One region of the Streptomyces sp. JLBG701 genome, then DNA from elsewhere that is predicted to be linked to it. Evidence: riboswitches for the same ligand, from Rfam matches in the RefSeq annotation. Region 1 holds a riboswitch; the other holds the start of a gene.
The links. Region 1 has a riboswitch for glycine ahead of gcvT (glycine cleavage system aminomethyltransferase GcvT). Riboswitches for the same ligand answer to the same signal wherever they lie in the genome.

Region 1 (7,568 bases):
GAAGTAGTTCGGGCCGAGGGAGAGCACGTCACGCGCGAAGTTGGAGCGCTCGACGGCGTACTTCACGTCCTTCGACGTGATCGCCGTGCCGTCCTGGTACTTCAGGCCCGAACGCAGCTTGTACGTCCAGGTCTTGCCGCCGTCACTCGACTCACCGGGGGCTGCGGCGAGGTCCGGGACCAGCTCGTTGCCCTTGTCGCCCGCGCCGGGCTTGAAGGTCATCAGCGGGCGGGCGTACAGCCGGCTGAAGTTGATCATGTACGCGTAGTACGTGTTGCCCGGGTCGAAGGAGTCCGGGACGTCGGAGTACTCGTAGGTGACCGTCCCGCCCTTGTGGGTCGAGGCGTTGACGATGTCCTTGGTCGCTGCGTTGGCCCCAGCTGACTTGGTCTCGTCGTTCGTGTTGTCATCGGCTTTGCTGCAACCCGCAAGCAGCAGGCTCACAGTGCCGATGGCCGCAACCGCGGCCAGCGCTGACCTTCGCATGATGGTCTGCTTCCCCTCCATAGTTGGAAACTTGATGGACCCTCGACGCGGCCGCATGTCAGCGGCTGCGCGGGTCGAGAGCGTCACGGAGACCGTCGCCGAGCAGGTTGAACGCCAGCACGGTGACGAAGATCGCGAGTCCGGGCACGATCAGGAACTGCGGATCGACCTCGTAGTAGGTGACCGCCTCACTGATCATCCCGCCCCAGGACGCCTGCGGGGGCTGGATGCCGACGCCCAGGAAGCTCAGGCTGGCCTCGAACAGGATGTTGGTCGGGATGAGCAGCGTCGAGTAGACGATGATCGGGCCGACCAGGTTCGGGAGCAGCTCGCGGAAGAGGATGTACGGCCCCTTCGCGCCCATGCCCCGAGAGGCGTCGACGAACTCGCGCTCGCGCAGGGCCAGGGTCTGGCCGCGAACAATTCGCCCGAGATATGGCCAGTTGAAGAAACCAATGATGAAGATGAGCACGCTGATGTGCAGGGGAAGACCTTCGAGGCCGAACGCGCCGCCCTGCAGTGTCGCCGAGATGGCGATGGCGAACAGCAGCAGCGGGAAGGCGAGGAAGGTGTCCATCAGACGGCTGATGATCGTGTCCACCCGCCCCCCGTAGTAACCGGCCACCACACCGAGGACCGTGCCGATCACGTTGGACAGGATCGTGGCCCCGAACGCGACGACCAGCGAGACCCAGGAGCCCTCCAGGATGCGGGTCGCGATGTCGCGCCCGAACTTGGGCTCGACGCCGAGCGGGTGGTCCCAGCTCATCCCGCCGAAGTCGCCGGTGGGCAGCGAGGTGTTGGGGTCGATCAGGTCCTGGTTGAAGGCGTTGGGGTCGAGGCCGAACAGAGCCTGGATGGGGCGGGAGAGGATCGCCAGCAGGATCAGCACGATCACGATGACGCCGCCCGCGACGGCGACTCTGTCCTTCTTGAACCGGGTCCAGGCGATCTGCCCCAGGGAACGGCCTTCGATCTTCGCCTTGTCGACGCCGGCGAGCACAGCCTCCGGCTGCACCTCGCCTGCCGCCCCCGTGGTTTCGATCGGTGCGGTCACAGTGACCCGACCCCTCTCGCCGGTGGTGACCGGCCTACGCCCGCCGCTGTGTGCGGCTTTGGTTCACTTGCGGGCCGGATGCCGGCCGCAGATGGTGCGGCCGTTGACCCGGCGTTTGCTTCGACTTGTCGACTTGTCTTCACGCACGAGGCCGATGACCCCGCGTCTGAGTCGGGAGTCTTCAGCTTCGTCGCGATCACCCGCCAGACTTGGCGGCGAAAGTATGCGCAACCGTGATGCAGTCCTGGGGATTCCGTTATCCGAACAGCGGGTAACGCCTCTCGGACGCGGCACGGTTGGGACAGAACGGCAGTTCGCCGACGATCGTGACCTTACGCCGTTATCTACGCGCGAAGAAGTGTGTCAGGGAAGTAAATTCTTCGGCGGACCGGTAAACGGGGTGGGCGGCGCTCAGTATCCGCCGTGGGCCGGCGGGAAGCCGTACCCGGCGGCCGGGGCCTGCGCCGGCGCCTGGACCGGGGCCGCGTGGGCCTCACGGTCGTAGAAGGGACGGGCGCCCGCGCGCATCCACATCGCGACCGGGTCGTACTCATCGGACATCGCGACCGTCGACACCGGCAGCCCGTCCGGGACCGCGCCGATGGACTGCTGCATCATCGCGCGCACCGAGTCGACGGCCGGCGGGCTGGTGTCGTACACGTCGAGACCGATGGCGAGGTACGGCGCCCCGAGCGCCGGCTGCACCCAGGCGCGGCGCAGTGCGCGCACGGCCGGGGTGCGGTGGGCGTTGTGCGTGAGCAGGGCGTAGAACTGCGGGACCTCGATGGCCGGTTCGGACAGCCGCAGCGGGCCGGCCGGCTGGCGCTCCAGGCCGGTGGCGATGCGGCGCAGGTCCAGCCAGGGGATGCCGAGGCCGCCGCCGGGGGCGTGCGGGTTGAGCCAGAGGCCGAAGTGGTCGGGGTAGAGGGTGCGGGCCACGTCCACTCCGTCGACGACTTCGTAGGAGCGGTTCCAGCCGCTGGCGGAGAGTTCCTGGGCGGAGGTGACGCATGGGGCGTAGCCGAAGCCGTCGACCTCCATGTTTCCGTACTGGGCGTCCGGGGATCCTGCCTGGCCGTGCCACAGGAGCATCCAGATCTGGCCGGAGGAAGGGGTCGCGAGCGCGCGGAGCAGCGCCTCGTAGGCGTCGTAGCGCCCGGGCGTCACTTGGCGCAGCATGTGCTCGACCTGCCCGGTCGCGATGCCGCTGGCGCTCACCTGTACCGCCCCTTCGATTGTCTGCCCCGGATATGAAACCAGCTTAAGCGCCCAATCGCCCGGGGCCGGTTGTTCGTCGGCGAGTGCGGGTTCGCTGTGGCTGGTCGCGCAGTTCCCCGCGCCCCTAGGTGGGTTAGACCTGCGCCTGGTAGAAGGGGCGGACCTTCTCCCTCAGCCAGTCCGCTACCGGGTCCTGGGCTACGTCCATCAGGACCAGGTTGACCTGCCACTTCACCGGGGCCTGGCCTAGCGCCCTGCCCAGTGCTTCCAGCGGCAACGCCCTGATGTCGCCCTCCCACTGGGAGAGTTCGACTCCTACGAACATCACCGGATCCGCCGTCTCGATCGCCGCCAGGCAGCGGCGGGCCGTCGCCACCACGCCGATCCGGGCGAACTCGGCGGAGGCGGCGGACAGGAAGTCGACCGGGTCGTCCTGCCAGTCCGGTTCGAAGAGGCGGACGCGGGCGCCGGTCGTGCGGCCGAGGCGGCACAGTTCGGCGACGGCTTGCGGGGGCAGCGGTACGCCGACCAGGCCGTCGGGGTTCACGGCGATGCCGACCTGCGGGGGCAGGCCGCGGGCGAACTCCACGGCCGGCGCGATGGTGTACGACATGTGGGAGCCGACGACCTGGCGGAACTGCTCCTCGGAGCTGAAGACGGGTACGTAGGGCTGGCCGTCGATCTGCGTCGTGGGCAGGTCCAGCGGGCCGCTGTGCGGACCGCCGCCGCCGGGCAGCGGCACCCAGACGAAGCTGCGCCCGAGCACCTCGATGATCCGGCCGCCGGCACCTGGGATGCCGAGGGACGCCGACAGGACCTCCTCCAGTTCGTTGCCCGGCCAGCCGCCGTGCGGGTGTGGGTGTGCCTGTGCCGGGAAGTCCGCGGGAAATTCCGCCGGGAAGTCCATCTGCCTACCGCCTGCTCAAGTACCTGCTGTGGCTGGAAAGGCTAGCGGGTGCGGACGTACGACCGACCGGTCTACGGCCACTCAGCCCGTGAAGCCGATGCGGCGCAGCACGTTGGCCGCGTCCCGGTCGAGCAGGACCGCCGAGCCGCAGCCCTGGGGCAGGTCGCCCTGTTCCACCGAGCGGATCAGCCGGCCGGCGGCCGTGCGGTGGCGCAGGAAGGCGTACCGCGAGACACCGCGGCCGCGCTCGCGCTGGCCGGCGAGGGCGGTCTTCGGGGTGACGTCGAGGAGGAGAAGGTGCAGCGTGCCGCCCCGGCGGCGGGCCTCGCGGGCCAGCCAACCGCGCACCCAGGCCTGCGTACCGCAGTCGTGGACGACGACTCCGGAGTCGGAGCGCAGGGCGCGGTGGAGTCCGTAGTAATGGGCGAGGCGGACCAGGGGGCGGTAGATCGCGTAGGGCAGGAAGCGGGGGGTTCGCTCGTCCCAGCGGTCGCGGGTGTCCTGGGAGTCGATCCGCATGCCCTTGACCGTGCGCCGCATCAGCGTGGACTTGCCGCTGCCGGGCAGGCCGGTGATCACGACCAGGTCGCGGGGGTTGAAGAGCAGGGCGTGCGGGCTGTGGCCCGCTCGGTCGCGCAGGTCTCGGACGACGGGCGCCGGGCACGCGCCCGAGGCCTCCCGGGCCGGGGCCGTGCGCTGCTCGGGCAGCGCGAGGGCCGAGGTGGTCGCGTACGCCGTGGTCCTGTTCACCGTGATCGTCCTCCCCTGGGGTACGGGAGTCCCCATCCCCGTCGAGTGTAAAGAGAAGGTAATCCGAGGTCTCTCGTGTTTTCGTTCTTGTCCTGCCACAGCCCGGTTACAAAGAGCGGTGTTAAAAGCCGGTCTGCCACGAACCGGCGAGCCGTGCAATGATGTGCGCGCCAACTGCATACCGGCCGCTTGAATCCGCGCGGGAGAGTCCCCAGCAGTGCTTCGCTGGGGCGCCGAAGGAGCAAGTCCCTCCCTTGAATCTCTCAGGCCCCGTTACCGCGCGGGCGAGGCACATCTGAAAAGCGGGCCGCTGTCGCAGTGGCCCCACCCAAGGTGCAACCCGTGATCCCTCGTGGTCACGGCGAACCTCTCAGGTTCCGATGACAGATGGGGAGGAACGACCTCGCCGTCATGCCCTGGGAGCACTACCGATGAGCAGTAGCCCTACCCGTCGTACCGCACTCGATGCCCTGCATCGTGAGCTCGGCGCGACGATGACCGATTTCGCCGGCTGGGACATGCCCCTGCGCTACGGCTCCGAGCGCGACGAACATGTCGCGGTGCGTACCCGTGCCGGTCTCTTCGACCTCTCCCACATGGGCGAGATCACCGTCACCGGCCCGCAGGCGGCGGAGTTCCTGAACTTCGCCCTGGTCGGCAACATCGCCTCCGTGGGCGTCGGCCGCGCCCGCTACACCATGATCTGCCAGGCCGACGGGGGCATCCTCGACGACCTGATCGTCTACCGGCTGGCCGAGACCGAAGCCGGGTCTTCTCACTACATGGTCGTGGCCAACGCCGGCAACGCGCAGATCGTGCTGGACGCCCTGGTGGAGCGGGTCATCGGCTTCGACGCCGTCGTCCGCGACGACCGGGACGCCTACGCCCTCCTCGCCGTGCAGGGGCCCGAGTCCCCCGGCATCCTCAAGTCGCTCACCGACGCCGACCTGGACGGCCTGAAGTACTACGCGGGCCTGCCCGGCACCGTCGCCGGCGTCCCCGCGCTGATCGCCCGCACCGGTTACACCGGCGAGGACGGCTTCGAGCTGTTCGTGGCCCCCGCCGACGCCGAGAAGCTGTGGCAGGCGCTGACCGAGGCGGGCGCGCCCGTCGGTCTGGTTCCCTGCGGCCTCTCCTGCCGGGACACGCTGCGCCTGGAGGCGGGCATGCCGCTGTACGGGCACGAGTTGACGACCTCCCTGACTCCCTTCGACGCCGGGCTCGGCCGGGTGGTGAAGTTCGAGAAGGAGGGCGACTTCGTGGGGCGCGAGGCCCTTGAGGAGGCGGCCTCCCGCGCTCAGGAGAACCCGCCGCGCGTCCTGGTCGGCCTGATCGCCGAGGGCCGCCGTGTCCCGCGCGCCGGGTACCCCGTCGTCGCCGACGGCCGGGTGATCGGCGAGGTCACCTCCGGCGCCCCCTCCCCCACCCTCGGCAAGCCGATCGCGATGGCGTACGTCGACGCCGCGCACTCGGTGCCGGGCAGCGCCGGTGTCGGTGTGGACATCCGGGGCAGCCACGAGCCGTACGAGGTCGTGGCGCTGCCGTTCTACAAGCGCCAGAAGTAGCCACCCCAAGCGGTCGGTGCGTGACCCTGCGCACATTTTCGCTGTTCACGCACGTCTCCAGCAGTCCCCCATTCACCAGCACTCCCCCGCGTACAGGAGAATTCAGGCCATGAGCAACCCCCAGCAGCTGCGCTACAGCAAGGAGCACGAGTGGCTGTCGGTCGCCGAGGACGGCGTCTCGACGGTCGGCATCACCGAGTTCGCGGCCAACGCGCTCGGCGATGTCGTCTACGCCCAGCTCCCGGAGGTCGGTTCCACGGTGACCGCGGGTGAGTCCTGCGGCGAACTGGAGTCGACGAAGTCGGTAAGCGACCTGTACTCCCCGGTCGACGGCGAGGTCACCGAGATCAACGAGGACGTGGTCAACGACCCGTCGCTGGTCAACTCGGCCCCCTTCGAGGGCGGCTGGCTGTTCAAGGTACGCGCCACGGAGGAGCCGTCCGACCTGCTCTCCGCCGACGAGTACACCGCCTTTTCCGCCGGCTGAGGAGTCCTACGCCTGATGTCCGTTCTGAACACGTCCCTGCACGAGCTCGACCCGGAGATCGCCGCCGCGGTCGACGCCGAGCTGAACCGCCAGCAGTCCACCCTCGAAATGATCGCCTCCGAGAACTTCGCGCCGGTCGCGGTCATGGAGGCGCAGGGCTCGGTCCTCACCAACAAGTACGCCGAGGGCTACCCCGGCCGCCGCTACTACGGCGGCTGCGAGCACGTCGATGTCGCCGAGCAGATCGCGATCGACCGGGTCAAGGAGCTGTTCGGCGCCGAGTACGCCAACGTCCAGCCCCACTCGGGCGCCTCGGCCAACCAGGCCGCGCTGTTCGCGCTGGCCAAGCCCGGCGACACCATCCTCGGGCTCGACCTCGCGCACGGCGGTCACCTCACCCACGGGATGCGGCTGAACTTCTCCGGGAAGCAGTTCGACGTGGTCGCCTACCACGTCGACGACGCCGGTCTGGTCGACATGGCCGAGGTGGAGCGGCTCGCCAAGGAGCACCGGCCGAAGGTGATCATCGCGGGCTGGTCGGCGTACCCGCGCCGGCTGGACTTCGCCGAGTTCCGCCGTATCGCGGACGAGGTCGAGGCGTACCTGTGGGTCGACATGGCGCACTTCGCCGGCCTGGTCGCGGCGGGGCTGCACCCGAACCCGGTGCCGTTCGCGGACGTGGTCACCTCCACGACCCACAAGACGCTGGGCGGCCCGCGCGGCGGCATCATCCTCGCCAAGAAGGACTTCGCAAAGAAGCTGAACTCCTCCGTCTTCCCGGGCTTCCAGGGCGGCCCGCTGGAGCATGTGATCGCGGCCAAGGCGGTCTCCTTCAAGGTCGCGGCGAGCGAGGACTTCAAGGAGCGTCAGCGGCGTACGGTGGAGGGCGCACGCATCCTCGCCGAGCGCCTGACGGCCGCCGACGCCCGCGAGGCCGGCGTCAACGTCCTGTCCGGCGGCACGGATGTGCACCTGATCCTGGTCGACCTGCGCGAGTCCGAACTGGACGGGCAGCAGGCCGAGGACCGCCTCCACGAGGTCGGCATCACGGTCAACCGCAACGCCGTCCCGAACGACCCGCGCCCGCCAATGGTCACC
Region 2 (7,568 bases), 6.1 Mb from region 1:
GTCGGTGTCGGTCGAGGACACCTATGACGTGGACATCCATGATCGCGTGCGGGTGGGGTTGGAGGTGCAGCGGCTGGCCGACCGGTGCGTGCGGCGGCTGCGGGGCGCCGGGCTGTCGGGGCGGACCATCGTGCTCAAGGTGCGGCGGTACGACTTCTCCACCCTGACCCGGTCCGAGACGCTGCGGGGGCCCACGGACGATCCGGCGGTGGTGCGGGAGGCCGCCGCCCGGCTGCTGGACTCCGTGGACACCACGGGAGGTGTACGGCTGCTCGGCGTGGGCGTCAGCGGGCTCGCCGACTACACCCAGGAGGATCTCTTCGCACAGGCGGCGGGGGAACATGTGGAGGGTTTCGAGGAGGAGGCCTCGCCGGACGAGCCCCTCGAGGAGTCCGCGGCGCCCGTCGAGCGGCGCTGGCCTGCCGGGCACGACGTGCGGCATGCCGAACACGGGCACGGCTGGGTGCAGGGCAGTGGGCTGGGGCGGGTCACCGTGCGGTTCGAGACGCCTCAGTCGGAGGTGGGGCGGGTGCGGACCTTCCGGGTCGACGACCCGGATCTGGAGCCGGCGGATCCGCTGCCCCTGGTGGCGCGAAGACCCGACGATCCCGAGGAGCCGCCGGTTCAGGCGTCGTCCGAGCCCGCCAGCTTGCCGAAGTCGCGGTCCGGGAGTGGGGGAGGGGGCGCCACGTCGAGGCCGTAGTGGTGGTAGAGCTGGAGTTCCTGTTCCGGGGAGAGGTGGCGGCCGACGCCGAAGTCCGGGGCGTCCTTGATCAGGGCCCGGTCGAAGGGGATGCGCAGGGTGCCCTCGATCACCTCGCTGGGCTCCAGGGGCACGAAGGCGTCTCTGCTGAACAGGCCGGTGCGTATGGCCGCCCACTCCGGTACGCCGGTCGCGTCGTCGAGGTAGACCTCGTCGACCGTGCCGATCTTGGTGCCGTTGCGGTCGAACGCCTTGCGGCCGATCAGGTTGCGCGGATCGATGTCGGTCTGCACGGTCCCTCCATTTGGTCGCAACTCATCCGTAAGCACTACGAAAGAGCACATTGGGGAAGGTGGCCACTCGAACGCTCTGGCGTTGACCTCGCTGGTAGGCTGACAGCGGCTGCTGACCCCGTGCGGGAGAGTCCTCCAGGCAACATCGGAGGCGCCGAAGGAGCAAATCCTCCCCGGAATCTCTCAGGCCCACGTACCGCACGGACGAGGTCACTCTGGAAAGCAGGGTGGGGGTCTCCACGACCTCCGCTCTCACCGACGGTGAAAGCCGGGCGGCCCTCGGGCGACCCGGTGAAGCTCTCAGGTTGAGATGACAGAGGGGGAGGCCGTCCGGGTACCCGTGCCGTGGTGCCCCTCGAAGGTCATGTCTGACCAGGAGGCCTCCGCAATGACCACCCATCGCATTCCGCTCTCCGAACTCGAACAGGGAATCCCCTTCGAGCAGCGCCACATCGGGCCCGATCAGGAGGCGCGGGCCAAGATGCTCGCGCAGGTCGGCTACGGCTCGCTGGACGAGCTGACGGCCGCCGCGGTGCCGGATGTGATCAAGAACGCCGATGCGCTGGAGCTGCCCGGTGCGCGCACCGAGGCCGAGGTGCTGGCCGAGCTGGGTTCCCTCGCGGACCGCAATCAAGTGCTCGGCTCGATGATCGGGCTCGGCTACTACGGGACGTTCACGCCGCCCGTCATCCTGCGCAACGTCATGGAGAACCCGGCCTGGTACACGGCTTACACGCCCTACCAGCCCGAGATCTCCCAGGGCCGACTCGAAGCACTGCTGAACTTCCAGACCATGGTCGCCGAGCTCACCGGGCTGCCGACCTCCGGCGCCTCGCTGCTCGACGAGGGCACGGCCGCCGCCGAGGCCATGGCGCTGTCCCGGCGCATGGGCAAGAACAAGAAGGGCCTGTTCCTGGTCGACGCGGACGCGCTGCCGCAGACCATCGCCGTGATCGAGACCCGCGCCGAGCCGACCGGTGTCGAGGTCGTCGTCGCCGACCTCAGCGAGGGCATCCCGGCCGAGCTCGCCGAGCGGGAGATCAACGGCGTGCTCGTCCAGTACCCGGGCGCCTCCGGTGCCGTACGCGACATCAAGCCGCTCGTCGAGCAGGCGCACGCCCTGGGCGCGCTCGTCACCGTGGCCGCCGATCTGCTCGCGCTGACGCTGCTGACCTCGCCGGGCGAGCTGGGCGCGGACATCGCGATCGGTACGACCCAGCGCTTCGGCGTGCCGATGGGCTTCGGCGGGCCGCATGCCGGATACATGGCCGTCCACGAGAAGTTCGCCCGCAGCCTGCCCGGGCGTCTCGTGGGTGTGTCCGTGGACGCCGACGGGAACCGGGCCTACCGCCTCGCCCTGCAGACCCGCGAGCAGCACATCCGCCGTGAGAAGGCGACCAGCAACATCTGCACAGCTCAGGTGCTGCTCGCCGTGATGGCCGGCATGTACGCCGTCTACCACGGGCCCGAGGGGTTGAAGGGCATCGCGCGGCGCACGCACCGGTACGCCAACCTCCTCGCCGAGGGGCTCAAGGCCGGTGGCGTCGTGGTCGTGCACGGTGCCTACTTCGACACTCTCACCGTGCGGGTGCCGGGGCGGGCCGGGGAGATCGTCGCCGCCGCACGCGAGCGCGGCGTCAACCTGTACCTCGTCGACGCCGACCACGTCTCCCTCGCCTGTGACGAGACCACCACGCGGGCCCAACTGGGCGCCGTGTGGGCGGCGTTCGGTGTCGAGGCGGACATCGAGGCGCTCGACGCGGCGACGGCCGATGTTCTTCCGGCCGGGCTGCTGCGGACTGATGACTTCCTCACGCACCCCGTCTTCCACCAGCACCGCTCCGAGACCGCGATGCTGCGCTACCTTCGCCGGCTCGCCGACCGTGACTACGCGCTCGACCGCGGCATGATCCCGCTGGGCTCCTGCACGATGAAGCTCAACGCGACGACCGAGATGGAGCCGGTCACCTGGCCCGAGTTCGGCCAGCTGCACCCCTTCGCGCCCGCCGAGCAGGCGCAGGGCTATCTCACGCTCATCCAGGAGCTGGAGGAGCGGCTCGCCGAGGTCACCGGATACGACAAGGTGTCCCTCCAGCCGAACGCGGGGTCCCAGGGCGAGTTCGCCGGGCTGCTCGCCGTACGCGGATACCACCGGGCCAACGGGGACGAGCAGCGGACCGTGTGTCTGATTCCGTCCTCCGCGCACGGGACGAACGCCGCCAGTGCCGTCATGGCCGGGATGAAGGTCGTCGTCGTGAAGACCGCCGAGGACGGCGAGATCGACGTAGCGGATCTGCGGGCGAAGATCGAGCAGTACCGGGACGAGCTCGCGGTGCTGATGATCACGTACCCCTCCACGCATGGCGTGTTCGAGGAGCATGTCGCCGACATCTGTGCGCAGGTGCACGAGGCCGGTGGGCAGGTGTATGTCGACGGGGCCAACCTCAACGCCCTTGTGGGGCTTGCCAAGCCGGGGCACTTCGGTGGGGACGTGTCGCACCTCAACCTGCACAAGACGTTCTGCATCCCGCACGGCGGTGGCGGTCCGGGCGTCGGGCCGGTCGGTGTGCGTGCGCATCTGGCGCCGTATCTGCCGAACCATCCGTTGCAGCCCGCGGCCGGGCCGGAGACCGGGGTCGGGCCGATCTCGGCCGCGCCGTGGGGTTCCGCGGGGATCCTGCCGATCTCGTGGGCGTATGTGCGGCTCATGGGCGGTGAGGGGCTCAAGCGGGCCACGCAGGTGGCCGTGCTCTCCGCCAACTACATCGCCAAGCGCCTTGAGCCGCACTTCCCCGTGCTGTACACCGGGCCCGGCGGGCTTGTCGCGCACGAGTGCATCATTGATTTGCGGCCCTTGACCAAGGCGACCGGTGTGAGCGTCGACGATGTCGCCAAGCGGCTGATCGACTACGGGTTCCACGCGCCCACGATGTCGTTCCCGGTGGCCGGTACGTTGATGATCGAGCCGACCGAGTCGGAGGATCTGATCGAGCTCGACCGGTTCTGTGAGGCGATGATCGCGATCCGTGGCGAGATCGAGCGGGTTGGCTCCGGGGAGTGGCCTGCGGACGACAATCCGCTGCGGAACGCTCCGCATACCGCGGCAGTGCTCGGTGGGGAGTGGGAGCACGCCTACAGCCGCGAGGACGCTGTGTTCCCGGGCGGTGTCTCGGTTGCGGACAAGTACTGGCCGCCGGTGCGTCGTATCGACCAGGCCTTTGGTGATCGGAACCTGGTTTGCTCTTGCCCCCCGTTGGATGCGTACGAGGACTAGGCAGTTCGTTTGCTGCGGGGCGCTGTGCGCACCCCGAATCACCCGCGAGGGCTCCGTCCAGGTCGTATGGCCTGGGCGGAGCCCTTGTTTGTCATGTGGTTGCCAGTGATACCTCGGTCGACTTGATCAGGGCGACTACCGGGGAGCCGGGGGAGAGGGCCAGGTCGGTGGCGGCGTCCGTGGTGATGGCTGCGGTCAGGTCGGCGCCGGTGACGGAGATCTTGACGGAGGCCATCGCGCCGCCGGTGGCCAGGTCGCTGACCGTGCCGGGGAGCTGGTTGCGGATGGAGAGGCCCGCTACCGGGGCGGTGGCGAGGGAGACCTCCGTCGACTTCACCAAGGCGCGTACGAGGGTGCCCTCGGTGAGGGCGAGTTCCTGGACGGCCTCCAGGGTGATCGCGGCGGTGAGGTCCTGGCCGCCGGTGAGGCGGACCTTGACCGTGGCCATGACCTCGCCCGGGGTGACTGCGGTGACGGTGCCGGGGAGCTGGTTGCGGATGCTCAGAGTCATGGGCATCAACTTAGGGGCGAGTGCGCCTTACGCCGGGTATGCGTGTGTCTGCGTCGCCTTGACCGTTGCCCAGACCGGTGCGCCCGGGTGCAGGTCCAGTTCGGCCGCGGCGACCGTGGTGAGGTCTGCGGTGAGGGGGAGTTCGCCGGTGAGGTCGGCGCGGATCTGGTCGCCGTGGGTTTCCAGGCCCGCGACCTCGCAGTGCCAGAGGTTGCGGGCGCTGGATGTGGTGGGGCGGTCCCGGTACAGGGTCACCGCGCTCGGCGGGAAGGCCACGAAGACCGGGCCGGTCAGGTCCTCCGTGGTGGTGATGTCCGGGCCGGCGTCGAGTTGGACCCGGTGGCCCTTGGCCTTCCCCTTGTAGAGGTTGAGGCCTACCAGTTGGGCGATGTAGTCCGTTCGGGGGTGCCGGGCGATGTCCTGCGGTGTGCCTTCCTGGACGACGTGGCCGTGCTCGATGACGACCAGGCGGTCGGCCAGCACCATGGCGTCCAGCGGGTCGTGTGTGACGAGTACGGCTACGGCCTCGAACTCGGCCAGGTGGCGTCGGAGTTGGGCGCGTACGTCGAGGCGGGTGCGGGCGTCCAGGGCGGCGAGGGGTTCGTCCAGGAGCAGCAGTCGGGGGTGCGTGGCCAGGGCGCGGGCCAGGGCTACGCGTTGGGCCTGGCCGCCGGAGAGGCGGCGGGGTTTGGCGGCGGCGTGGTCGGTCAGGCCCATGCGGGCCAGCAGCTCGGACGCCTGGGCTCGGGCCTCGGCCTTGGTCGCGCCCTGGCAGCGGGGGCCGAAAGCCACGTTGTCCAGGGCCGAGAGGTGAGGGAAGAGGAGGTAGTCCTGGAAGACGACGCCGACCGGGCGGGACTCGGGGGGCGTACGGTCCAACTCCGTGCCGTCCAGACGTAGGTGGCCGCCGGTGAGGGGGGTGAGGCCGGCTAGGGCCCGTAGGGCGGTGGTTTTGCCGGCGCCGTTGGGGCCGAGTAGGGCGACTACGTCGCCGGGGGCGGCGGTGAGGGGGACGTTCAGGTGGAAAGGGGTGCGGTCTACGACCAGGTGGGCGTCGAGGCCTTCGCCAGGGGTGTCCTCTGTGGTGACGTCGGCTGTGGTGTTGTCGAGGTCAGTCATGGGGGGCGTGTCCTTCGGCGCGGGTGTGGGTGCGGGTGCGTTGGGGGCACCCGGCCTTCGGCCGGGTTTGGGTTCCCACCCGCACCACCCGTACTACTTTCGTTGTTGGGTGCAGGTGGCCCTCGTGGGGGATGAACGCCGTCGGCGGCTGCGGGTGGGGGGACGTCGTGGTGCGGGCTCCGGGTGTGGACGCCGGCCCGCAGTGCGCCGTCATGACGTCGTCATCCAGCGGTCCCGCAAGCCCGCCAACACCGTGATCGACACCGCCAGCAGTACCAGGCTGAGGGCGATCGCCGCTGCCGGGTCGTTCTGCATGGCCAAGTAGACCGCCAGGGGCATCGTTTGGGTGCGGCCGGGGAAGTTGCCCGCGAAGGTGATCGTCGCGCCGAACTCGCCCAGTGCGCGAGCCCAGGCCAGGACCGCGCCCGCCGCGATGCCCGGGGCGATCAAAGGGAGAGTGACTCGGCGGAATGCCGTGAAGCGGGAGGCGCCCAGGGTTGTGGCCGCCTCTTCGTAGCGGGGGTCGGCCGCCCGTAGGGTGCCCTCGACGCTGATGACCAGGAAGGGCATCGCCACGAAGGCCTCCGCGACCACGACCCCTGCCGTGGTGAACGGCAGGGTGATCCCGAACCAGGAATCCAGCCACTGCCCTACGACGCCGTTGCGGCCGAGCGCCAGCAGCAGGGCCACGCCGCCCACCACCGGGGGCAGGACGAGTGGCAGCGTCACCAGGGCGCGCACGAGTCCGCGGCCGGGGAAGTCCGTGCGGGCCAGTAGCCAGGCCAGCGGTACGCCCAGGATCAGGCTCACCGCGGTGGCGGCCGTCGCGCTCACCAGGGACAGTTGGAGGGCCTGCCACACCTCGGTGCTGGTCAGCTGCTCGGGAAGGCTGCGCCATGGGGCTCGTACGAGCAAGGCGATGAGGGGGAGGAGCAGGAACGCCAGGCCTGCCAGCGCCGGTATCAGCAGGGGCAGTGGGACCCGGGAGCGGACACGTCCGCGCCGCGGCCCACCGGTGAGGGTGTCCGTCGCGGCGTCGGACTTGTCGAGGGAGGTCACGGCTTGAGGAAACCGGCCTCGGTCAGGACCTGCTGGCCCTCGGCGGACTGCACCAGGGCGATGAACGCCTTGGCCGCGGCGGCGTTGGGCGCTTCCTTGAGCAGAGTGATCGGGTAGTCGTTGATGGCGTCGGCCGACTCGGGGAAGTCCACGCCTTCCACCTTGTCACCGGCCGCCTTCACATCGGTCTTGTAGACGACGGCGGCGTCGGCTTCCTTCAACACCACCTTGTTGAGGGCGGACTTGACGTCCTCCTCGTAGGAGACCGGGGTGAGCTTCAGCTTGCCGGCGTCCAGGGCCTTCTGGGCGGCGGCGCCACACGGCACCTCCTTGTCGCACAGCACGACCTTCAGGTCCGAGTCCGTGAGGTCCTTGAGGGAGGAGACCTTGTCGGGGTTGCCCGGCAGGGTCGCGATCTCCAGTTGGTTGCGAACGAAGGTCGCCGGTGTACCCGAGGCGTCCCCCGCGTCCGTCACGATCGCCATCGTCTTGGGGCTGGCCGAGGCGAACACGTCCGCCGGGGCGCCGCCGGTGATGCTCGCGGCGAGGGAGTCGCTGCCGCCGAAGCTGAAGGTGACCTTCGTGCCCGGGTGCTCCTTCTCGAACTCC

Region 2: linked by a shared signal. The riboswitch ahead of gcvP (aminomethyl-transferring glycine dehydrogenase) and the one ahead of gcvT (glycine cleavage system aminomethyltransferase GcvT) in region 1 are both predicted to bind glycine.

What each region holds. Positions count from the first base shown of each region.
Region 1 covers NZ_CM178588.1:7,932,311-7,939,878, reverse strand. The annotation lists gene AC5DRG_RS36770 (ABC transporter substrate-binding protein) at 1-486, opposite strand, end outside; gene AC5DRG_RS36765 (ABC transporter permease) at 545-1,543, opposite strand; gene AC5DRG_RS36760 (enhanced serine sensitivity protein SseB C-terminal domain-containing protein) at 1,955-2,761, opposite strand; gene AC5DRG_RS36755 (enhanced serine sensitivity protein SseB) at 2,895-3,668, opposite strand; gene AC5DRG_RS36750 (AAA family ATPase) at 3,750-4,424, opposite strand; glycine riboswitch at 4,609-4,707, shown strand; glycine riboswitch at 4,708-4,815, shown strand; gene gcvT (glycine cleavage system aminomethyltransferase GcvT) at 4,850-5,983, shown strand; gene gcvH (glycine cleavage system protein GcvH) at 6,093-6,470, shown strand; gene glyA (serine hydroxymethyltransferase) at 6,486-7,568, shown strand, end outside.
Region 2 covers NZ_CM178588.1:1,865,043-1,872,610, reverse strand. The annotation lists gene AC5DRG_RS08595 (DNA polymerase IV) at 1-703, shown strand, start outside; gene AC5DRG_RS08590 (PRC-barrel domain-containing protein) at 625-996, opposite strand; glycine riboswitch at 1,110-1,205, shown strand; gene gcvP (aminomethyl-transferring glycine dehydrogenase) at 1,385-4,270, shown strand; gene AC5DRG_RS08580 (TOBE domain-containing protein) at 4,362-4,781, opposite strand; gene AC5DRG_RS08575 (ABC transporter ATP-binding protein) at 4,809-5,900, opposite strand; gene modB (molybdate ABC transporter permease subunit) at 6,111-6,959, opposite strand; gene modA (molybdate ABC transporter substrate-binding protein) at 6,956-7,568, opposite strand, start outside.